One region of the Exiguobacterium sp. LL15 genome, then DNA from elsewhere that is predicted to be linked to it. Evidence: riboswitches for the same ligand, from Rfam matches in the RefSeq annotation. Region 1 holds a riboswitch; the other holds the start of a gene.
The links. A riboswitch is a leader RNA that binds a small molecule or an ion and turns the genes downstream of it on or off. The one in region 1 is predicted to bind S-adenosylmethionine.

Region 1 (9,131 bases):
GCGGATGATGGGCACAAAAAAGTGATGCCCCTTTTTTAGAGGCATCACTTTTGTGATTTCATTCTTCAACAAGCTTAAAGAACAACATTAATTTTTCTGCAAACCGTGTGTTCAACCGTTCGAAACTAAAATGCGGAAAACCGTGTAGACGTTGTAAGTAAATCTGATCGCCACCCATTTTCCGGCATACTTCAAGTGTCAGCTTGACGTCTGCGAACTGATCGTCCGGTGCATAAAAACAAGCCAAGTTCACACGCGGCAGTTTTTTTCGTTCTTCGTCATGTACGACGATCTCTTCTTCGATTTCCCGGTACTGTGCATAGGTCAGTTCACCGATGCGAACGGTATCTTCCGTACTTTGACCAAACGGCAACGTACCGAGTGGCGCATCGGGCCGGAAACGATCGAACGCACTTGCGAAGACTTGTTTGACGCCTCCGAGTTGTTTCGAAGGGTGCCAATCAAACAACGGTGAAATGAATGCAAGGCTTGCTACCGGTAATTCATATTCTTGCAACAGACGATTGACGACGAGTGCGCCCATGCTACAAGCGACGATATGAATCGGTAGCTTGCGTTTCCCGGCTTCACGTAATGCTTCTTTTAACAGTTGACCATGTTCTTCAAACGAGATACGACGTGGGGCGTCGACGAGCAATACTTCATACTCTCGTTCGAGTACCCGAATCAAAGCTTCACTCGGACGGGCACGCAGTTGTAACGGATAGACTAATACGATGATTCCTGTTGGTTGTTCAACCACAAACTCACCTCTTCACTTCATACTTCCTATTTACGATACCTTATTTCAAACGCACACAAAACCGTCCCAAGACGGATTTCACGAGGCGACATGGCGAAGGCGAATGACAGATTCTACTTGCCCAAAGACTTCTTCCGTCATCTCACTGAGTTCTTCAAAACCGAATGAGGTCAAGAACTGACGCGCTTTATAGTTACGTGCCTCCACGTATACTTCGAGTGGGACGGCTCCTTGTCGTTCGAGTTCACGGATCAATCGTCGTCCGATTCCGTTTTGCTGATATTTCGGTAAGACGTACAGACGAATGATTTCCCACGTTCCCTCAACATCAACAGCATGAATGAAACCGACGATTTCCTCATCGATGATTCCGACATAAAAATACTCTCCCCGTGCTTCTTCTGCCGTCCGGATCGCACGAACAACCTCCTCTTGCGGATACGCTTCCTGCACGAAATGCGCTTTCGAGCGCTCGGAATAGATTTCTGCGTACGTATCCAACCAGGATGTGACGGCAATGTCATGAATACGTCCTGCATCGGCTGGAATAGCTTCGCGTATTTCCATAATCGGAACCCCCCTTTGTATTCATACGAATCGACTCATGTACTTTTACCCTCTTCTAGAAAAAACATTCGTTTCCTGCAAAGTTCCACGTAAACAAAAAAGTCCGAAAACCCGCGTAGGGTTCTCGGACTTTTTGATTATGCGAAACGTTTTGCCTGTTCTTCAAGAACTGCTGCTTTATCTGTTTGCTCCCATGGAAGCTCAACATCTGTACGACCGAAGTGACCGTATGCAGCTGTTTGACGATAGATCGGACGACGGAGATCAAGCATGTTGATGATTCCAGCCGGACGAAGATCGAAGTTTTCAGCAACCAATTCGACGAGTTGTGCTTCAGGAAGTTTTCCTGTACCGAATGTATCAACCGCGATTGATACCGGGTGCGCGACACCGATTGCGTACGCGAGTTGAACTTCTGCTTTGTCTGCAAGACCTGCAGCAACGAGGTTCTTCGCGACGTAACGTGCTGCGTATGCAGCTGAACGGTCGACTTTTGTTGGATCTTTACCAGAGAATGCTCCACCGCCATGGCGTGCGTATCCACCATACGTATCAACGATGATCTTACGACCCGTCAATCCAGCATCTCCTTGTGGTCCGCCGATGACGAAACGACCAGTTGGATTGATGAAGAATTTCGTTGCTGCGTCGATGTATTCAGCCGGGATGACCGGTGTGATGACGTGTTCTTTCAAGTCAGCTTGAATTTGCTCAAGCGTAACTTCTTCCGCGTGTTGTGTCGAGATGACGATCGTATCGACACGAACCGGCTCGTTGTTCTCGTTGTATTCGACCGTGACTTGTGTTTTTCCGTCCGGACGAAGGTAGTCGAGTTGACCGTTTTTACGCACTTCTGCCAAACGGCGTGCGAGACGGTGTGAAAGCGAGATTGGAAGTGGCATGAGTTCTGGTGTTTCTTTCGTTGCGTAACCGAACATGAGACCTTGGTCTCCTGCACCGATTGCATCGATTTCTGCATCAGACATGCTACCTTCACGTGCTTCAAGCGCTTGGTCTACACCAAGAGCGATGTCTGCTGATTGCTCATCGATTGATGTCAATACAGCACATGTGTCCGCGTCAAAACCGTATTTCGCGCGTGTATAACCGATCTCACGAATCGTTTCACGAACGACTTTTGGAATGTCGACGTAAGTGGATGTCGTGATCTCACCTGCAACGAGAACGAGACCTGTTGTAACAGAAGTTTCTGCCGCAACACGCGCGTTTGGATCCGCTGCGAGGATTGCATCAAGAATTGAATCCGAAATTTGGTCACAGATTTTATCTGGATGACCTTCAGTGACTGACTCCGACGTGAATAGTCGGCGATTAAGGTTTGTCATGTATGACCCTCCCAAAAAAGAATTTGACGGTGTACTCATTTCCCCTAGTTGAGTGGGACGGTAAAATGAAAAAAACCTTTCCAAGTCCAAAAAATGGTCAGGGAAAGGTTGTGCGTTCTTCCTTTACCCTCTTATCGTTCGAAGTGTTTACTTCGCTTCAGGAGAGCACCTTTTCCCTCATTAATATGTGAATTAATGTAGGACGGTTGCCGGGTTTCTTCGGGCCTTGTTCCCTCCACCTGCTCAGAATAAGAGTATCCGTTACGAATTACATGATATAAAGTTGTAACTACTCTGTCAAGCAAGGTTTCAAATTCTAGTCGAAACTTTTTGAAAGAGATGTTAAACTGTTAATGCTGAAAGCGTTTCCAGATAAATAGAAATCAGCACTAGAAAATGATTGCTCTCTCTTTAGTATGTCATATATAATAAATGTGTCATACTAAATACAGTGAGCCAAAACCAACGTAGGGGAAAGGTGGGGTCAGGATGCCGATGACGGTCCTGAATATCGAAGAACTACTCAAGAAAGAGCATGTGTTCAAACAACTATCTGTTGCTGAACTTGTCGAACATGCGATTCGAAACGAAGAAGGTGTCCTTGCTGAGAACGGCGCATTATCTGTAGAAACGGGGAAATTTACAGGTCGTTCACCAAAAGATAAGTTCATCGTCCGTGATTCTTCCTGCGAGTCTCACATTGATTGGGGTCATGTCAACCAACCAATGGATGGAGACAAATTTGAACAATTGTTGCAAAAGGTTCTTCGTTACATGAACGAAGCTGATCATCTCTACTACACAGAAGCTGCTGCTGGAGCAGATACGCACTTCACCCTTCCGGTCCGTGTGCTCACACAATATGCTTGGCATAACCTGTTTGCCAAACAACTCTTTTTACGCGAGTATCCTGAAGTGGCTGCCTTCGAACCGTTCACGGTCGTCTACGCGCCACATTTCAAAGCAGATCCTGCCGTTGACGGAACGAACTCCGAGACGTTCATCGCGATGTCGTTCGAACACCGAATCGTCTTGATTGGTGGAACGGAATACGCTGGAGAAATCAAAAAGTCGATCTTTTCCGTCATGAACTACCTCTTGCCACAAGAAAACGTCCTTTCGATGCACTGCTCGGCAAACGTCGGACACGAAGGCGACGTCGCCTTGTTCTTCGGTCTATCTGGTACTGGTAAGACCACCCTTTCAGCCGATGATAGCCGTCAATTGATCGGTGACGATGAGCATGGTTGGTCGCACGATGGTGTCTTCAACATCGAAGGCGGATGTTACGCGAAGACGGTCAATCTATCGCGTGAAAAAGAACCGCAAATCTTTGACGCGATCCGTTTCGGAACCGTCCTTGAGAACGTCGTACTCGACGAAGCCCGTCATCCTGATTACGATGATACATCGTTGACGGAAAATACGCGTGCTGCTTATCCGATTACGGCAATCGATAACATCGCTGTTCCGTCACGCGCTGGTCATCCGAAGACGATTGTCTTCTTGACAGCTGATGCGTACGGCGTCTTGCCTCCGATCAGCAAATTGACGAAAGAACAAGCGATGTATCACTTCCTATCAGGATATACATCAAAACTCGCTGGAACAGAACGTGGGGTCACGGAACCAGAAGCGACCTTCTCGACGTGCTTCGGTTCACCATTCCTTCCACTGATGCCTGAAAAGTATGCGACGATGCTCGGCGAATTGATTGATCGTCATGGTGTTACCGTTTATCTCGTCAACACGGGCTGGACAGGCGGTGCTTACGGAACAGGTAGCCGCATGAAGCTATCTTATACACGGACGATGGTCAACGCTGCCGTTAACGGCACACTTGCAACGATTCCAACAGAAGAACACCCGATCTTTGGACTTCATATGCCGCTCGAAGTTCCTGGTGTTCCAAGTGAGTTACTCAACCCGGTACGCGTCTGGTCGAATCCGGACGAATACGACACACAAGCGCGTTCGCTTGCTGAGAAATTCCAGAACAATTTCCTTCGTTTCGAGAGTGCGACGGATGCGATCAAGTCAGCTGGTCCGCGCCTATAAAGTAGAGTTTTCTGACTTGCATCAAAAAGATAGACACCGAATTTACATCAAGTAACCAAAAAATCTGAGTCCGATCTTCACGGACTCAGATTTTTTAGTTACTCCTTAATCCTTAGAAATTCTTCCTATTAGGCGATTCGAGACGAATAAAAACGTGTAATCCTACTCAGTTAAGAGAATGATTACACGTCGTCTTATGTCTAGAAAAAAGTCTTCAAACTCTTTTTTAGTTATATGATCGAGTCTGACTCTTCTTGAATATGTTTTTCTCGCTGCATGAGCCACTCTTGACTTTCCGTCAGTAATGCATAGGCTCGCGGAAGTGATACATTTAAACGCTGACTCAGCAGTTCAAACTGATCAAAATCACCTCGATCTGCACTAATCGCAAGCACTAAACAATCCCGAAACGGATGATCCTTTCCTTGTAGAACAATCTTCAGAGAATCTTCGAGTGGCAATTGATCGATGATATCGTCAATATCAACAGATAATAACGCATCGATGTGCGATAACAAGCCAATCATGTAAGCACTCTCCGGTTGTAGTGTTCGGGTTTCGGTAGCAAAGAGTTCACAGAGCTTCGCACAGTGTAAAGAGGACCGTAATAACTCATTTGACCACTCATAAGGACTAGCAAGCTTCATCTCACGTAAAACAATCAACGAAATCCAACTTTTGAGTTGCGAAAAGCCAAGCAGTGAAATCGCTTGACGAACGGAACTGACGGTATTGCGTAAACCCATTCCTGGAGAATTGATCAGCTGTAACACTTGAATACTAATATAGGGATTCGCTTCAATCTCATCAACGACCTCATCGTACTTTTCATCCGTATCGAGCCATTTCAACATTTTTAACAAAACCGGTAGTTGCGGTGGGACCGCCTTTCCTTTCATCAACATCGGTTTAGCATAAAAATATCCCTGAAACCAGTCATATCCCATGTCAAGACACCGTGTATGATCTTCGTGCGTTTCGACACGCTCAGCCAACATTCGGATATGAGGATAATTGCGACGAACAATATGAAGGATAGCACTTTGCTCGCGAGGGGAAATCGTCTCGATGTCGATTTTAATTAAATCGATCAACTCAAACAATTCCGCTCCATGCTGTCGGAGTAAATCCGTCACAAAATCATCGAGTGCTAACGTAAAGCCCGCGTCTTTCCAACTATGTAGAACAGACAGCATCTCTGTATCGATCTCAACTGTTTCTAGAATTTCAATGACGAATTGGCTTGGATCCAAATAATGAATCAAGTCACTTTTCAACAGCTCTGCCGTGAAATTAACAAATAGCTTCTTGCCTTCTGCTACATGATCTACTCCCATATGAACAAGTGTATTCGTCAAAACATCCATCGTCGCTAAATCACCATCAAACACACTGATTTGTTCAATCGAACGATACAATAGTTCAAATGCATCAATCGAACCTACTCGATTAACGATGGGTTGACGTGCTAATAAGATATCCATCGTTCTCATGCCCCCTCTATTCTTCTCTGATGTCATCTATTATATCAAAGTTTACTTTTTAGGAGATTATTGTTTTTTACAACATATCAATGTTCTTATTTTTTAATTCTATGCCATTTTCCGTAACACAAAAAAACAGCACGACATTGGTCGTACTGCTTGAACTATCACCTTTCATCCGGATTCCATATACCAGTCTCAAACCAATTCAACACATTCCGCGTCACACGCAACTTGTCATGAATCGGAAATTGATGGGCATAGGCATAAGTCTGAAGCATCGTTTTTTCGGAATAACGTGCGGCATAAGCCGTCGCGTGGCGTAAACGAACGTTCTCATCATACGCACCGTGAATCAATAACACTTCACCTTGAGGTTCGACATGGAGCGGCGAGCGAACCGCGTATTCATCAGGAACCGTATCTGGTGTACCTCCCGTGTATCGCCGCAGCATCTTTTGCATCGTCTTCTGCTCTTCATACGTCCACGTCAACTCCGTCACCCCTGCCCAGGAAACCGTTCGAGCGACTGGACGGTGATGCGCAAGGAGCAGTGCCATCTGTCCACCACGTGAAAATCCAAATGCGTGAACATGCGAAACACGTTGCTGTAACCAGTCAAAGGCGCTGCAGGCGTCTTCGATATCGTGATGTCCAAAGTCTTCTTTTCCCGTGCCGCCTAGATTCCCTCGATAGAAAGGTGCCATGACAAAAAAGCCTGCCTGTGCGAACGCGAGCAATCGAGTCGGTCGGACCATTCCGATCGAACGCGTTCCACCACGCAAGTAGAGAATTCCCTGACCGTTCACAACTTGCGGGAGTACGATATAGGCACCGACCCGTTCTCCATCCGCTGTGGTATAAAACATCCGAAACGTCCGAAACGGACCTTGCCGCGGAAGTTCAAACCAATCGGCGTTCGCTAAGTACACGGAGCGTCTCCGGAAGGACACGGTCCTTCATCATGAAACTGTATTGTCGATTCGTATCGAGACGTTCAGGGAGTTCCTCGAATAGAAAAGCACCGTCCGTTTCATCCACGGCAAGATGAGACGACAATGATCCGATTTGCGCGAAGTAGATGTTTTTGATGATCGTATCGCCTTTTCCGGCAACCCGATACTGCCCGACATATGAGAGGGAATCGATTTCCCCACCTGTCTCTTCCATCACTTCACGACGTGCAGCTTCTTCCGCCGTTTCCCCTGGTTCAACCTTTCCACCAGGAAATTCATAACCACGTTGCTTATGATGGGTCAGCAACCATTTTCCTTCGTACACGGCAATGACCCATACGTGCAAGGGACGATCCGAGAACGGATGGTCATCAAAACTTAACTCCACTTGATTTTGATAATAATCCAAGAATGTAATCACGTACGTGCACCTCATTTCTTCTTCTAACTTCACTTTACCTGTTTCACGGGTATTCTAAAAGTGAAAACGCTAGGATTACCTGTAAATCTGGAAAATGATAGCCTACTATCATCCACTAAAGACAAAAAAACAGCCGATGTTCCACTAGGGAACGATCGACTGTCGTTTCATATTACTTCAAACGTGCTTCGAGTTCTGCTTTTTCTGCTTCGAATCCTGGTTTCCCAAGAAGAGCGAACATGTTTTTCTTGTACGCTTCGACGCCTGGCTGATCAAATGGGTTCACTCCGAGGAGATAACCACTCATCGCACAAGCTTTTTCGAAGAAGTAGAACAGGAATCCGAGGTGATACGGTGTCATCTCTGGAAGTTCGACTGTCAAGTTCGGTACTTGTCCGTCCGTGTGCGCAAGCAACGTACCTTCTGCTGCTTTATCGTTAACGAATTGAATCGACTTCCCTGCAAGGAAGTTCAATCCATCGAGATCCTGAGCATCTTCTTCGATCGTCAATGCATGACGTGCTTGACCGACTTTGATGACTGTCTCGAACAGGTCACGACGACCTTCTTGGACGTATTGTCCCATCGAGTGAAGATCCGTCGAGAAGTCGACTGCTGCTGGGAAGATCCCTTTGAAGTCTTTTCCTTCTGACTCGCCGTATAATTGTTTCCACCACTCTGACACATAATGAAGTGCTGGTTCGTAGTTGACGAGAAGCTCGATCGTCTTCCCTTTCGCATAGAGCGCATTTCGAACGACCGCGTATTGATACGCTTCGTTGTCAGCTAGGTTTTCGCTCGCGTAGCGCTCTTGCGCGTCACGGGCACCTTGCATCAACTCTTCGATTGAAATACCAGCTGCTGCGATCGGTAATAGACCAACCGGTGTCAACACAGAGAAACGGCCGCCGACATCATCCGGAATGACGAATGTCTCGTATCCTTCAGAGTCTGCGAGTGTTTTTAATGCACCACGCGCTTTATCCGTCGTTGCATAAATCCGGTGTTTGGCTTCTGCTTTACCGTATTTCTCTTCCATGAACGATTTCAAGAGACGGAACGAAATTGCTGGTTCTGTCGTCGTACCCGATTTCGAGATGATGTTGACCGATACATCTTTTCCTTCGAGGACTTCGAATAAATCGTGCAGATACGTCGATGAGATATTATGACCTGCATAGATGATTTGTGGTGCTTTGCGATCTTCTTTTGATAACAAGTTATGGAATGAGTGTCCGAGCATCTCGATCGCAGCGCGCGCTCCGAGATACGAACCGCCGATTCCGACGACTAACAACACATCAGAATCCGACTTGATTTTTTCTGCAGACGCTTGGATGCGTGCAAATTCCGCTTGATCGTAATTCGTCGGAAGATCTACCCATCCTAAGAAATCACTTCCTGCACCTGTTCCTGCATGAATCGCATGGTGAAGCGTCTTTACCGTTTCCGCCATATGATCTACTTCATGTTGACCTACGAATTGTAGGGCTTTCGAATAATCAAAACGTACTGTTGACATGCCATCGTCCTCCT
Region 2 (9,131 bases), on a different contig from region 1:
CGTCGGTGGATATAAAGCGATCACACCACTGATCAATGGCATGTGCCGCTCATCACGCTCACCGACGAAAGCAGATGGGGCAAGTGCCGTCGTCAGCATGAGTGCAGCTCCGGCTGAGTCTCCCCATACCATCATCCGTCCTCTTAGAATGCGAAGGTCCTCTGCTTCCTTGTTCAAAAAACATAACGCATCCCGTACATCCTCGAGGTTATCCGGAAAATAACTGCCCTCTTCGAACAAACGATACTCAATACTACAGACGGCAACTCCGAGTTCAAGTAGGCGGTCAACGATTGGACTAAAGCAGAATATGTCATCACGCTCCCCACGAACGAATGCACCACCGTGTGCATAGATGGCAACTGGAAACGGTCCTTCCCCCGGCGGATAATAGAGATCGAGCTGTAAGGTGCGGTCCCCCACCTGTTTATAGATGAGTGTCCGCGGTGCAAGTTGTTTTTCTGTGAGTGGCAAGGCGGGTTCGGTCCATCGAAGTAGTGCACCATAATTGTTCCAAATACTCGCTCCCGCTGCTGCCGTCGTCAATAATGCAGCTCCCCCCATTAGCCATGCAGTTTCACGTTTCACTTGATCACCTCCAAAAAGACGTGCCAGTTTCTTCACTTTATTATCCTTCTACCCCGTTTTAAAAGATGTCGAACGTCTCGGTATTCCTACTTGACGCTTCACCAGCGTTCCGCTATAGTGAGAAAGTCCAAATCGGAATAGTTACGTTTTAATAATGGAGGTATCATATAATGAAAAAAATTATTCCTGCTTTAACAATCGCCTTCGCGAGTGCAAGTGTCCTCGCCGCTTGCGGTTCGAATACCGATTCATCGACTTCAGATAAAACCCAGACAGAAGTCTATGCATCGACGTTCGCAACAGCTGCTATTGCCCGCGAAATCGGTGGTGATCAAGTCGACGTCAAGATGATCGTCCCACCTGGAGCAGATCCTCACTCTTACGAGCCGACGTCAAAACAACTCACTGAAATTGCTAAGGGTGACTTGTTCCTCTTAACGGGCACGACGCTCGAGCCATATTCGAAAAAAATTCAGGAGAGTCTAAACGGCACGGACGTCCGCTTCGTCGAGACGAGTAAGGACGTCAACTTACTGGAATCTGATGCTACGCTTCATGCACATGAAGAAGAGGGGCATAGTGAAGACGAACATGCCCACGAAGAAGAAGGGCACGATGATCACGCAACGGATGAACCTGCGCATGAAGAAGAAGGCCATGACCACGGAAAATACGATCCACACGTCTGGCTCGATCCTACCAATGCAAAAGCAATGGCACGCTCGATTACAACTGCTTTATCAAAAGAAGTACCAAAAGACAAAGCGACATTCGAGAAAAACTTAAAAGCGTTCGATCAGCAAGCTGACGCACTAGATAAAGAATTCAAACAAGCCGTCGCTGATGGATCGAAAAAAGAACTTCTCGTTACGCATGCCGCTTACGGTTACCTCGCAGAACGATATGGTTTCACACAACTGCCGATCGCGGGAATTTCTCCTTCCGATGAACCGTCACAAAAGCAACTGGCTGCTTTAGTGAAAGAAGCACGGATGCATGATTTGAAATACGTCGCGTTCGAAGAGACGGTCTCACCGAAGGTCGCACGTGTCATCCAAAAAGAAATCGGAGCTGAATCCGTGACGATTCATAATCTAGAGTCCGTCACGAAAGCACAGCAAAACAGCTCTTATTTTAAATTGATGGAAGAAAACGTCCAGACGTTAAAACAAGCACTTCAGTAAAGTACAGTTGACACGCGTTACTCAATGCGGTACGGTAAGAAACGTGTTTTACAACAATTGAATGACTTCTTTTTATCGCGAGAAACGGAGGGACTGGCCCAATGATGTTTCGGCAGCGGACGATTTGATTCGTACTGTGCCAAATCCAGCAAGCGAAAGCTTGAGAGATAAGAAGAGCGTCTTTATTTCATAAAGACCTCCTTCTTTCTTGCGAAGGGGTCTTTTTTGTATCTTTGAGAAACGAGGTGTCAACAATGAATGAAACGATCACGCCTAACAAATGGGCACTGCTTCCCCTCGTCGTATTCCTGGTCCTCTTCATCGGAGCCGGGATCTTCTATGACGACTTTTACAAATTTCCGATCCTTATCGCCGCATTGATCGCTTTGATCTTTGCTGCAATCACAACGAAAGGATCCATCAATCAAACGGTCGAACGAATCGCAACGGGTGCCGGAAATCCCGATATCATGATCATGGTCTTCATCTTCTTATTAGCCGGTACGTTTTCTGGAACGGCAGAAGCAATCGGTGCCATCGATGCAACCGTCAATGCTGCTTTGACGTTCCTACCTCCGTCATTACTGATGAGTGGTCTGTTCATCATCGCTGCCTTCATCTCGATGGCAATGGGAACATCGACTGGAACGATTGCTGCACTCGCGCCGATCGCCTTCGGTATTCATGAAGCGACAGGCATCAACGTTGCGATCGCAGCAGCGTCAGTCGTTGGTGGTTCGATGTTCGGCGATAACCTGTCGTTCATCTCGGATACAACGATCGCTGCCGTCCGTACCCAAAAAACGAACATGCGCGATAAGTTCCGGACGAACTTCATGATCGTTCTCCCAGCTGCTATCTTGACGATCATCTTACTTGCGTTCGTTTCTGGCTCTGGCGATGCGGTAACGGCCAAAGCATTCGAGTTCTACAAGCTGATTCCATATCTCGCCGTCATCGTCCTTGCGCTATTTGGTGTCAACGTCATCCTTGTCCTCGTCGGTGGTACATTGCTCACTGGTATCATCGGTATGATTGACGGTAGCTTCGGCTTAAGCGGTTTCGTCCTCTCGATGTCAAAAGGAATGATTGGCATGGCGGAGATTTCCATCTTGACACTCCTCATGGGTGGTCTCGTCAGCTTGATCACGTTCAACGGTGGAATCGTCTACTTGAAAGAGACGTTGACGCGCAAGATTTCTCAGCGTCGCGGTGCCGAATTCAGTATGGCAGCACTCGTCAGTGCGACGAATCTCGCAACGGCGAACAATACGATCTCGATTCTCGTCGCTGGACCACTGGCGGCTGAAATCGCTGATACGTACGAGATTGATCGTAAGAAATCAGCGAGTATTCTCGATATCTTCTCTTGTGGTATCCAAGGCATCATTCCGTATGGCGCGCAACTCTTGATTGCAGCAGAATTGACGAAAACGGCTTCACCGGAACTGATTCCGTATCTGTTCTATCCGTTCCTTCTCTTCGTCTGTGGATCGATTGCCATCTTCTTTGGATTGCCACGCATGAAGAAGACAGCGACGAAGCAAGAAAGAATTTCTTCGTAACCATAAAACAGGTCCAATCGCGTCGACGATTGGACCTGTTTTATTATTTTTTCTGCTTCGCTTGTCGTTCTAAGATTAAGTAAGCGATTGCCGGAAGCGGGAATTGAACGAGTCCAGCACCTCCCCAAACCCATGGATTACGTCCTGACTTTCGCGCACTAAGAAACAGACCCACTGCCTGCGTGACTAACAAGGCACCAATACTAAGCCAAGCTCCCTTTGATAGCTTTTTATTCTTTTGAGCCATCTGTTATCCTCCTTTTTCGGACAGGCATTCAGATTTTATTACGCTTCTATTTTATATCATATCCTATTTCTCCATGAGCATAGAAACGGACGTCTTCGTTCGTTCATGCTAAACTAAACGAGCAAATCTAAACTACGTTTTATGAGGAGGAGTAACACATGCAATACGCAAAACTTTCAAACGGTATTACGATTCCCCAAATCGGATTCGGTGTCTGGCAAGTAGATGAAGAGACAGAAGCACCTGCTGCTGTCGCTGAAGCATTACGTGTCGGCTATCGTCATATCGATACGGCTGCTGTCTATAAAAATGAACGCGGTGTCGCGAAAGGAATCAAGGAAAGCGGCGTGAAACGTGAGGAGCTCTTCTTAACGTCAAAAGTCTGGAACGATGATATTCGTGCCGGTCGGACGAAGGAAGCATTCGCAGAATCGCTCGAACGTCTCGAAACAGATTATCTTGACCTCTATCTCATCCACTGGCCAGTCGAAGGCTATATCGAAGCGTGGAAAGCAATGGTTGAACTGTATGAAGAAGGCAAGATCAAAGCGATCGGTGTCTCGAACTTCAAAGAACATCACCTCGATACATTGGCAGAAGAGGGCTTGATGGCACCAATGATCAACCAAGTCGAGTTGCATCCACAATTACCGCAACACGAACTGCACGAATACTTGCAAGATCACAACATCCAAGTCGAAGCATGGAGCCCACTCATGCAAGGGAAATTCCTCGAAATCAATGATTTCAAGGAAATCGCAGAGAAACATGGCAAGACACCTTCACAAGTCGTCTTACGTTGGCATCTCGACAACGGCATCGTCGCTCTTCCAAAATCCGTTACACCAGCACGAATTGCGGAAAACTTCGACGTCTTTGATTTCCAACTCGATGCCGATGATCTTGAGAAAATTGATCGTCTGGCAACAGATGTCCGCCTCGGACCGGATCCAGACGAAATCGATTTTTAATCTGGCAATTCACGTAAAAGAGAACATCTTCCATATGAAGACGTCTTGATTCATCTGAACGATGAGAGACCCGTTTCCAGTCTACGACTTGGAAGCGAGTCTCTTTTTTTATGCTTGAAGCTGTTCAGACATAATAAATTAAAATCGTATCTTCCGCTTCTTCTGCTTTTTGAAAATAGGCGCGTAAATCAGCAAACTGTTCCCAGATATCCTCGAATTCGCCCGGTGTTCCAGCTTCATCATGAATCGAAGCGAGTGCCCGTTGATCGAAATTCCGCATCACCTCAGCCGATATGATGAGGAGTGGCAAGGGAAGAATACCGACAATCGCCGCTTTCTCCTCATTAACAATCAACTCTTCGCCAACGATCGCTCGTCCCAGGTTGTAATGTGTGTCTTGATCAATGTAGATATCGATTTGATTCATCAAATGATAGATGGCGTTCGTCTGTTCGAGAGCGAATAATTGTTCATGATCGGGTTGTGTCTCATGAATGAATAAAATCCAGTCCATGATGATGTGGGGATCGTTTCCGAACGACTCCCAGACCGCATCCGTGACGCGGACGAAATGTACGTTTTCCATTCTCCCCCTCCCTTCTGTACTCTGTATTCCCTTTTTAAATTCGTTCTATACAAAAAAAGAGCCAGATTTCTCTGACTCCCTTTTCCTTAGATTGCTTTTTCGTCTTCTTTTGATTCCTGCCATGCTTCAAGCGTATCTTTCCCTGGCAAGTTCGGAATCGAGTCCGCATAAAACCGTGGCTCTTTCCCTGCTTTTCGTTGTGTCATGTAATCATCTAGGGCAAGCTTCGCAATCTTTGCGAGACGGAAAATCGCATACAGATTGACGATCGCCATGAGTCCCATGAAGATGTCCGCTAACGCCCACACGAGACTAGCCGACTCGACAAGTGAACCGAAGACGATCATGACGAGGACGAGTACGCGGTATGCCATCATGACTTGTTTATTTTCACGGATGAAGTTGATGTTCGATTCACCGTAGTAGTAGTTTCCGACGACGGAACTAAACGCAAATAGGAAGATGGCGAGTGCCATGAATCCTGTCGCAAATGATCCAACTTGTGATGCAAGTGCGCCCTGTGCTAAATCAATACCAGCTAAGGCATCTCCATTCGCATCTTTTGTCGGAACTCCACTGACGAGAACGATCATCGCTGTCGCCGAGCAGACCATCAATGTATCGACGAAGACCGCAAATGATTGAATCAAGCCTTGTTTGACCGGGTGAGAGACTTCCGCTGTTGCCGCTGCGTTCGGTGCTGAACCCATACCGGCTTCGTTCGAGAACAAACCGCGACGAATACCATTCAGAACGGCCGCCCCGATTGCTCCCCCTGCTAATGTCTTAAACTCGAATAATCCTTCTTGGAAAATCAATTTAAAGACACTTGGTAATACTTCAAGATTCGTCACCATGATATAGAGGGCGATTAAGATATAACCACCTGCCATGATCGGAACCATGAATGAAGCGACTGTCGCAATACTGCGGACACCACCAAAAATGATCAGTGCCGTCAAGACGACTAATCCGACCGTAATCCATATCTTATCCACGCCATATTGACTTTGTAGAGAAAGCGAGATCGTATTCGATTGGACAGAGTTAAAGACAAAACCAAATGAGATCGTGATCAGAACACTAAAGACAATTCCTAACCACCGTTGTCCAAGCGCTTTTTCCATGTAATAGGCTGGACCACCACGCCATTCTTTTCCGTCACGTACCTTGTAAATCTGAGCAAGCGTACTTTCGACGAATGCTGACGCCGATCCAATCAAGGCAATTAACCACATCCAGAAGACTGCTCCCGGACCGCCGAGTGCGATTGCAGCCGCCACACCCGCGATGTTTCCGGTACCGACACGTGCTGCCGTACTGATCGCGAATGCTTGAAACGGGGAGACACCGTCTTTTCCATCATCTGTCCCTTGGAACAATAAGCGAATCATCTCCGGAATCATCCGGAATTGAACGAATCGCATCCGAAATGTAAAATAAATGCCTAACACGACGAGTAACGTGATCAATACATTTGTCCATAACAAATCACTGACTCTATTCACTAACGTCATTAATTCCTTTTCCATCAAATCTCCTCACTTCCATCCATCTTTTCTCTCTATTTGTATGTAAGTTTTTTTCACATGTGATTTATCATACGCAATTTTTTTTGAAAAATCAAACTCATCTATACCTTAGGACGCAAAAAAAGTGTCAAACCTCACATCAGATGTCAGGTTTGACACTTTCACATAAACAGTTTTTAGATTAGATGAACAGATTCAGATTGGCACCGTCCGTTGCACCAAGGTAACTCGCGACACCACCGTAATCAATGCCATCAAGGAGTTCTTCCTTCTTGATGCCCATGATATCCATCGACATCGTGCAGGCGATCATTCGGACACCAGCAGCTTGTGCTTTTGCCATCATCGTCTCGAGTGCATCGACTTGTTTATCCTTCATGACTTTTTTCATCATTTTTTGACCGGCGCCTGCCATGTTCATGTTTGAGAGCGGTAACTCCCCGGCATGCTTCGGCATCATCATGCCCATCATCCGTTCAATGCCGGCTTTCTCGACTGCCGGTGCGTCTGGTTTTCGAATGATGTTCAAGCCCCAGAACGTAAAGAACATCGTCACTTGTTTCCCCATTGCCTGTGCACCTTGCGCAATGACGAAGGACGCAAGTGCTTTATCGAGGTCACCACTGAAGACGACCATCGTCGCATCATCTGCCGGATTGACTTGAACCGGTGCTGGAACTGTTGTCTCTCCTTGCCCTTTTTCAAGCATGACCTCGACGACACCTTGATTCATCTCCGCTGAATGGACTGTGTGACCTAGTTTTTTCGCCCATGCTTGAACGTCTGGCAAGAATCCTGGGTCTGACGCCTTGACGAAAATTTGCTCGCCGTCCGTCATCTGATCGATTTTTGTTTTCAGCTCTAAGATTGGACCTGGGCACTGTAAGCCGCACGTATCGAGCAGCGCCACTTGTTCTGGTGCAGTCTTCGTTGTTGGCTCACGTTTCGTTACCGTCACAGCTGTCTCCTCCTTCGCTTGGCTTCGTGCTTCTTGATCACGATGCACGACCGACCATGTTTTGTAGCCGCCGCTTAAGTTTTTCACATCATAACCGTATTGTTGCAACAGTTGACTCGCAACATATCCACGTAATCCGACTTGGCATGTCACATAGATCGTTTGATCCTTCGGCAGATCAGTCAACTTCTCACGTAACGTCGGTAACGAGATATTGACCGATCCCGGAATCGCGCCTAACTCGTTTTCCGATGGTTCACGGACATCGAGTAATAAGCCGCCATTGGCGACGATCGCGTCAATTTCGTGCCAATGAACGTTCGCACTGTCACCAAGCACGATGTTCGACGCGATATACCCTGCCATGTTGACCGGATCTTTCGCTGAACTATACGGCGGTGCATATGATAGTTCAAGATCTGGTAGATCAAGCACTGTCAATCCACCTTTGATCGCTGTCGCGAGAACATCGATCCTTTTCTCGACACCTGTCATGCCGATTGCCTGCGCTCCGTAGATCGTTCCTTCGATTGGATCAAATAGTAACTTCATCGAAATCGGACTCGCCCCTGGGTAGTATCCCGCATGCGATCCCGGGTGGAGATGCACGGCTTCATAACGAAGACCAAGTTGACGCAACCGTTTTTCATTGTTACCGGTCGAAGCGACCGTCAAATCAAAGACTTTTGCTACCGCTGTTCCGAGTGTGCCGCTATACCGGACGTCGCGTCCGGCGATGATGTCAGCAACGAGGCGTCCTTGACGGTTTGCCGGCCACGCGAGTGGAACATGTGTCGCTTCCTTCGTGATATAGTCTTTGACTTCAATCGCGTCACCAATCGCAAAGATCGATGGATCAGATGTCCGCAGTTGATCGTCGACTTGAATCGTCTGTTTGATGCCAAGTGTTAAACCAGCATCTGCTGCGAGCGTGCTCTCCGGTGCGACACCAATTGATAAGATATTCATCTCTGTTTCGATCACGCGTCCGCTTGTCAGGACGACGCGGCGACCTGCCTCTTCAAAACGAGCGACGCCATCTTCTAGAATCAACTCGATGCCTTTTGCACGAAGATGTTCATGAACGATGGCTGCCATTTCCGGGTCGACCGGAGCCATGACTTGATCCGCCATCTCAACGAGGGTGACGTGCGCCCCACGTTCTGCGAGATTTTCTGCCATTTCAAGACCGATGAATCCACCGCCGATGACAAGTGCTTTATCAGGACGATTTGTATCAACGTATTCCCGCATCCGGTCCGTATCTGGGATGTTCCGTAACGTAAAGACGTTCGTTGCGTCATCGAGTCCTGGAATGTTCGGACGGATCGGTTTTGCACCTGGAGAAAGAATCAGATGATCGTACGATTCATCGTATTCTTCACCCGTTTCGACGTTGCGGATCGTGACCGTCTTCGCTTCACGGTTGATCCGAATCGCTTCCGACAAATTGCGGACATCTAAATTAAACCGTGCATGCATGCCTTCTGGCGTTTGGAC

Region 2: linked by a shared signal. The riboswitch ahead of NOM72_RS13150 (Na+/H+ antiporter NhaC family protein) and the one ahead of metK (methionine adenosyltransferase) in region 1 are both predicted to bind S-adenosylmethionine.

What each region holds. Positions count from the first base shown of each region.
Region 1 covers NZ_JANFNX010000001.1:524,281-533,411, reverse strand. Annotated here, with positions in the region: gene mnmM (tRNA 5-(aminomethyl)-2-thiouridylate-methyltransferase MnmM) at 1-8, shown strand, start outside; gene NOM72_RS02595 (serine aminopeptidase domain-containing protein) at 59-763, opposite strand; gene NOM72_RS02590 (GNAT family N-acetyltransferase) at 842-1,330, opposite strand; gene metK (methionine adenosyltransferase) at 1,468-2,676, opposite strand; SAM riboswitch class I at 2,805-2,931, opposite strand; gene pckA (phosphoenolpyruvate carboxykinase (ATP)) at 3,166-4,734, shown strand; gene NOM72_RS02575 (EAL and HDOD domain-containing protein) at 4,965-6,218, opposite strand; gene NOM72_RS02570 (alpha/beta hydrolase family protein) at 6,386-7,150, opposite strand; gene ytkD (RNA deprotection pyrophosphohydrolase) at 7,122-7,595, opposite strand; gene NOM72_RS02560 (glucose-6-phosphate isomerase) at 7,768-9,117, opposite strand.
Region 2 covers NZ_JANFNX010000003.1:13,795-22,925, forward strand. Annotated here, with positions in the region: gene NOM72_RS13140 (alpha/beta hydrolase) at 1-588, opposite strand, end outside; gene NOM72_RS13145 (metal ABC transporter solute-binding protein, Zn/Mn family) at 759-1,772, shown strand; SAM riboswitch class I at 1,842-1,946, shown strand; gene NOM72_RS13150 (Na+/H+ antiporter NhaC family protein) at 2,027-3,337, shown strand; gene NOM72_RS13155 (hypothetical protein) at 3,381-3,584, opposite strand; gene NOM72_RS13160 (aldo/keto reductase) at 3,743-4,555, shown strand; gene NOM72_RS13165 (hypothetical protein) at 4,680-5,141, opposite strand; gene NOM72_RS13170 (alanine/glycine:cation symporter family protein) at 5,228-6,673, opposite strand; gene NOM72_RS13175 (CoA-disulfide reductase) at 6,855-9,131, opposite strand, start outside.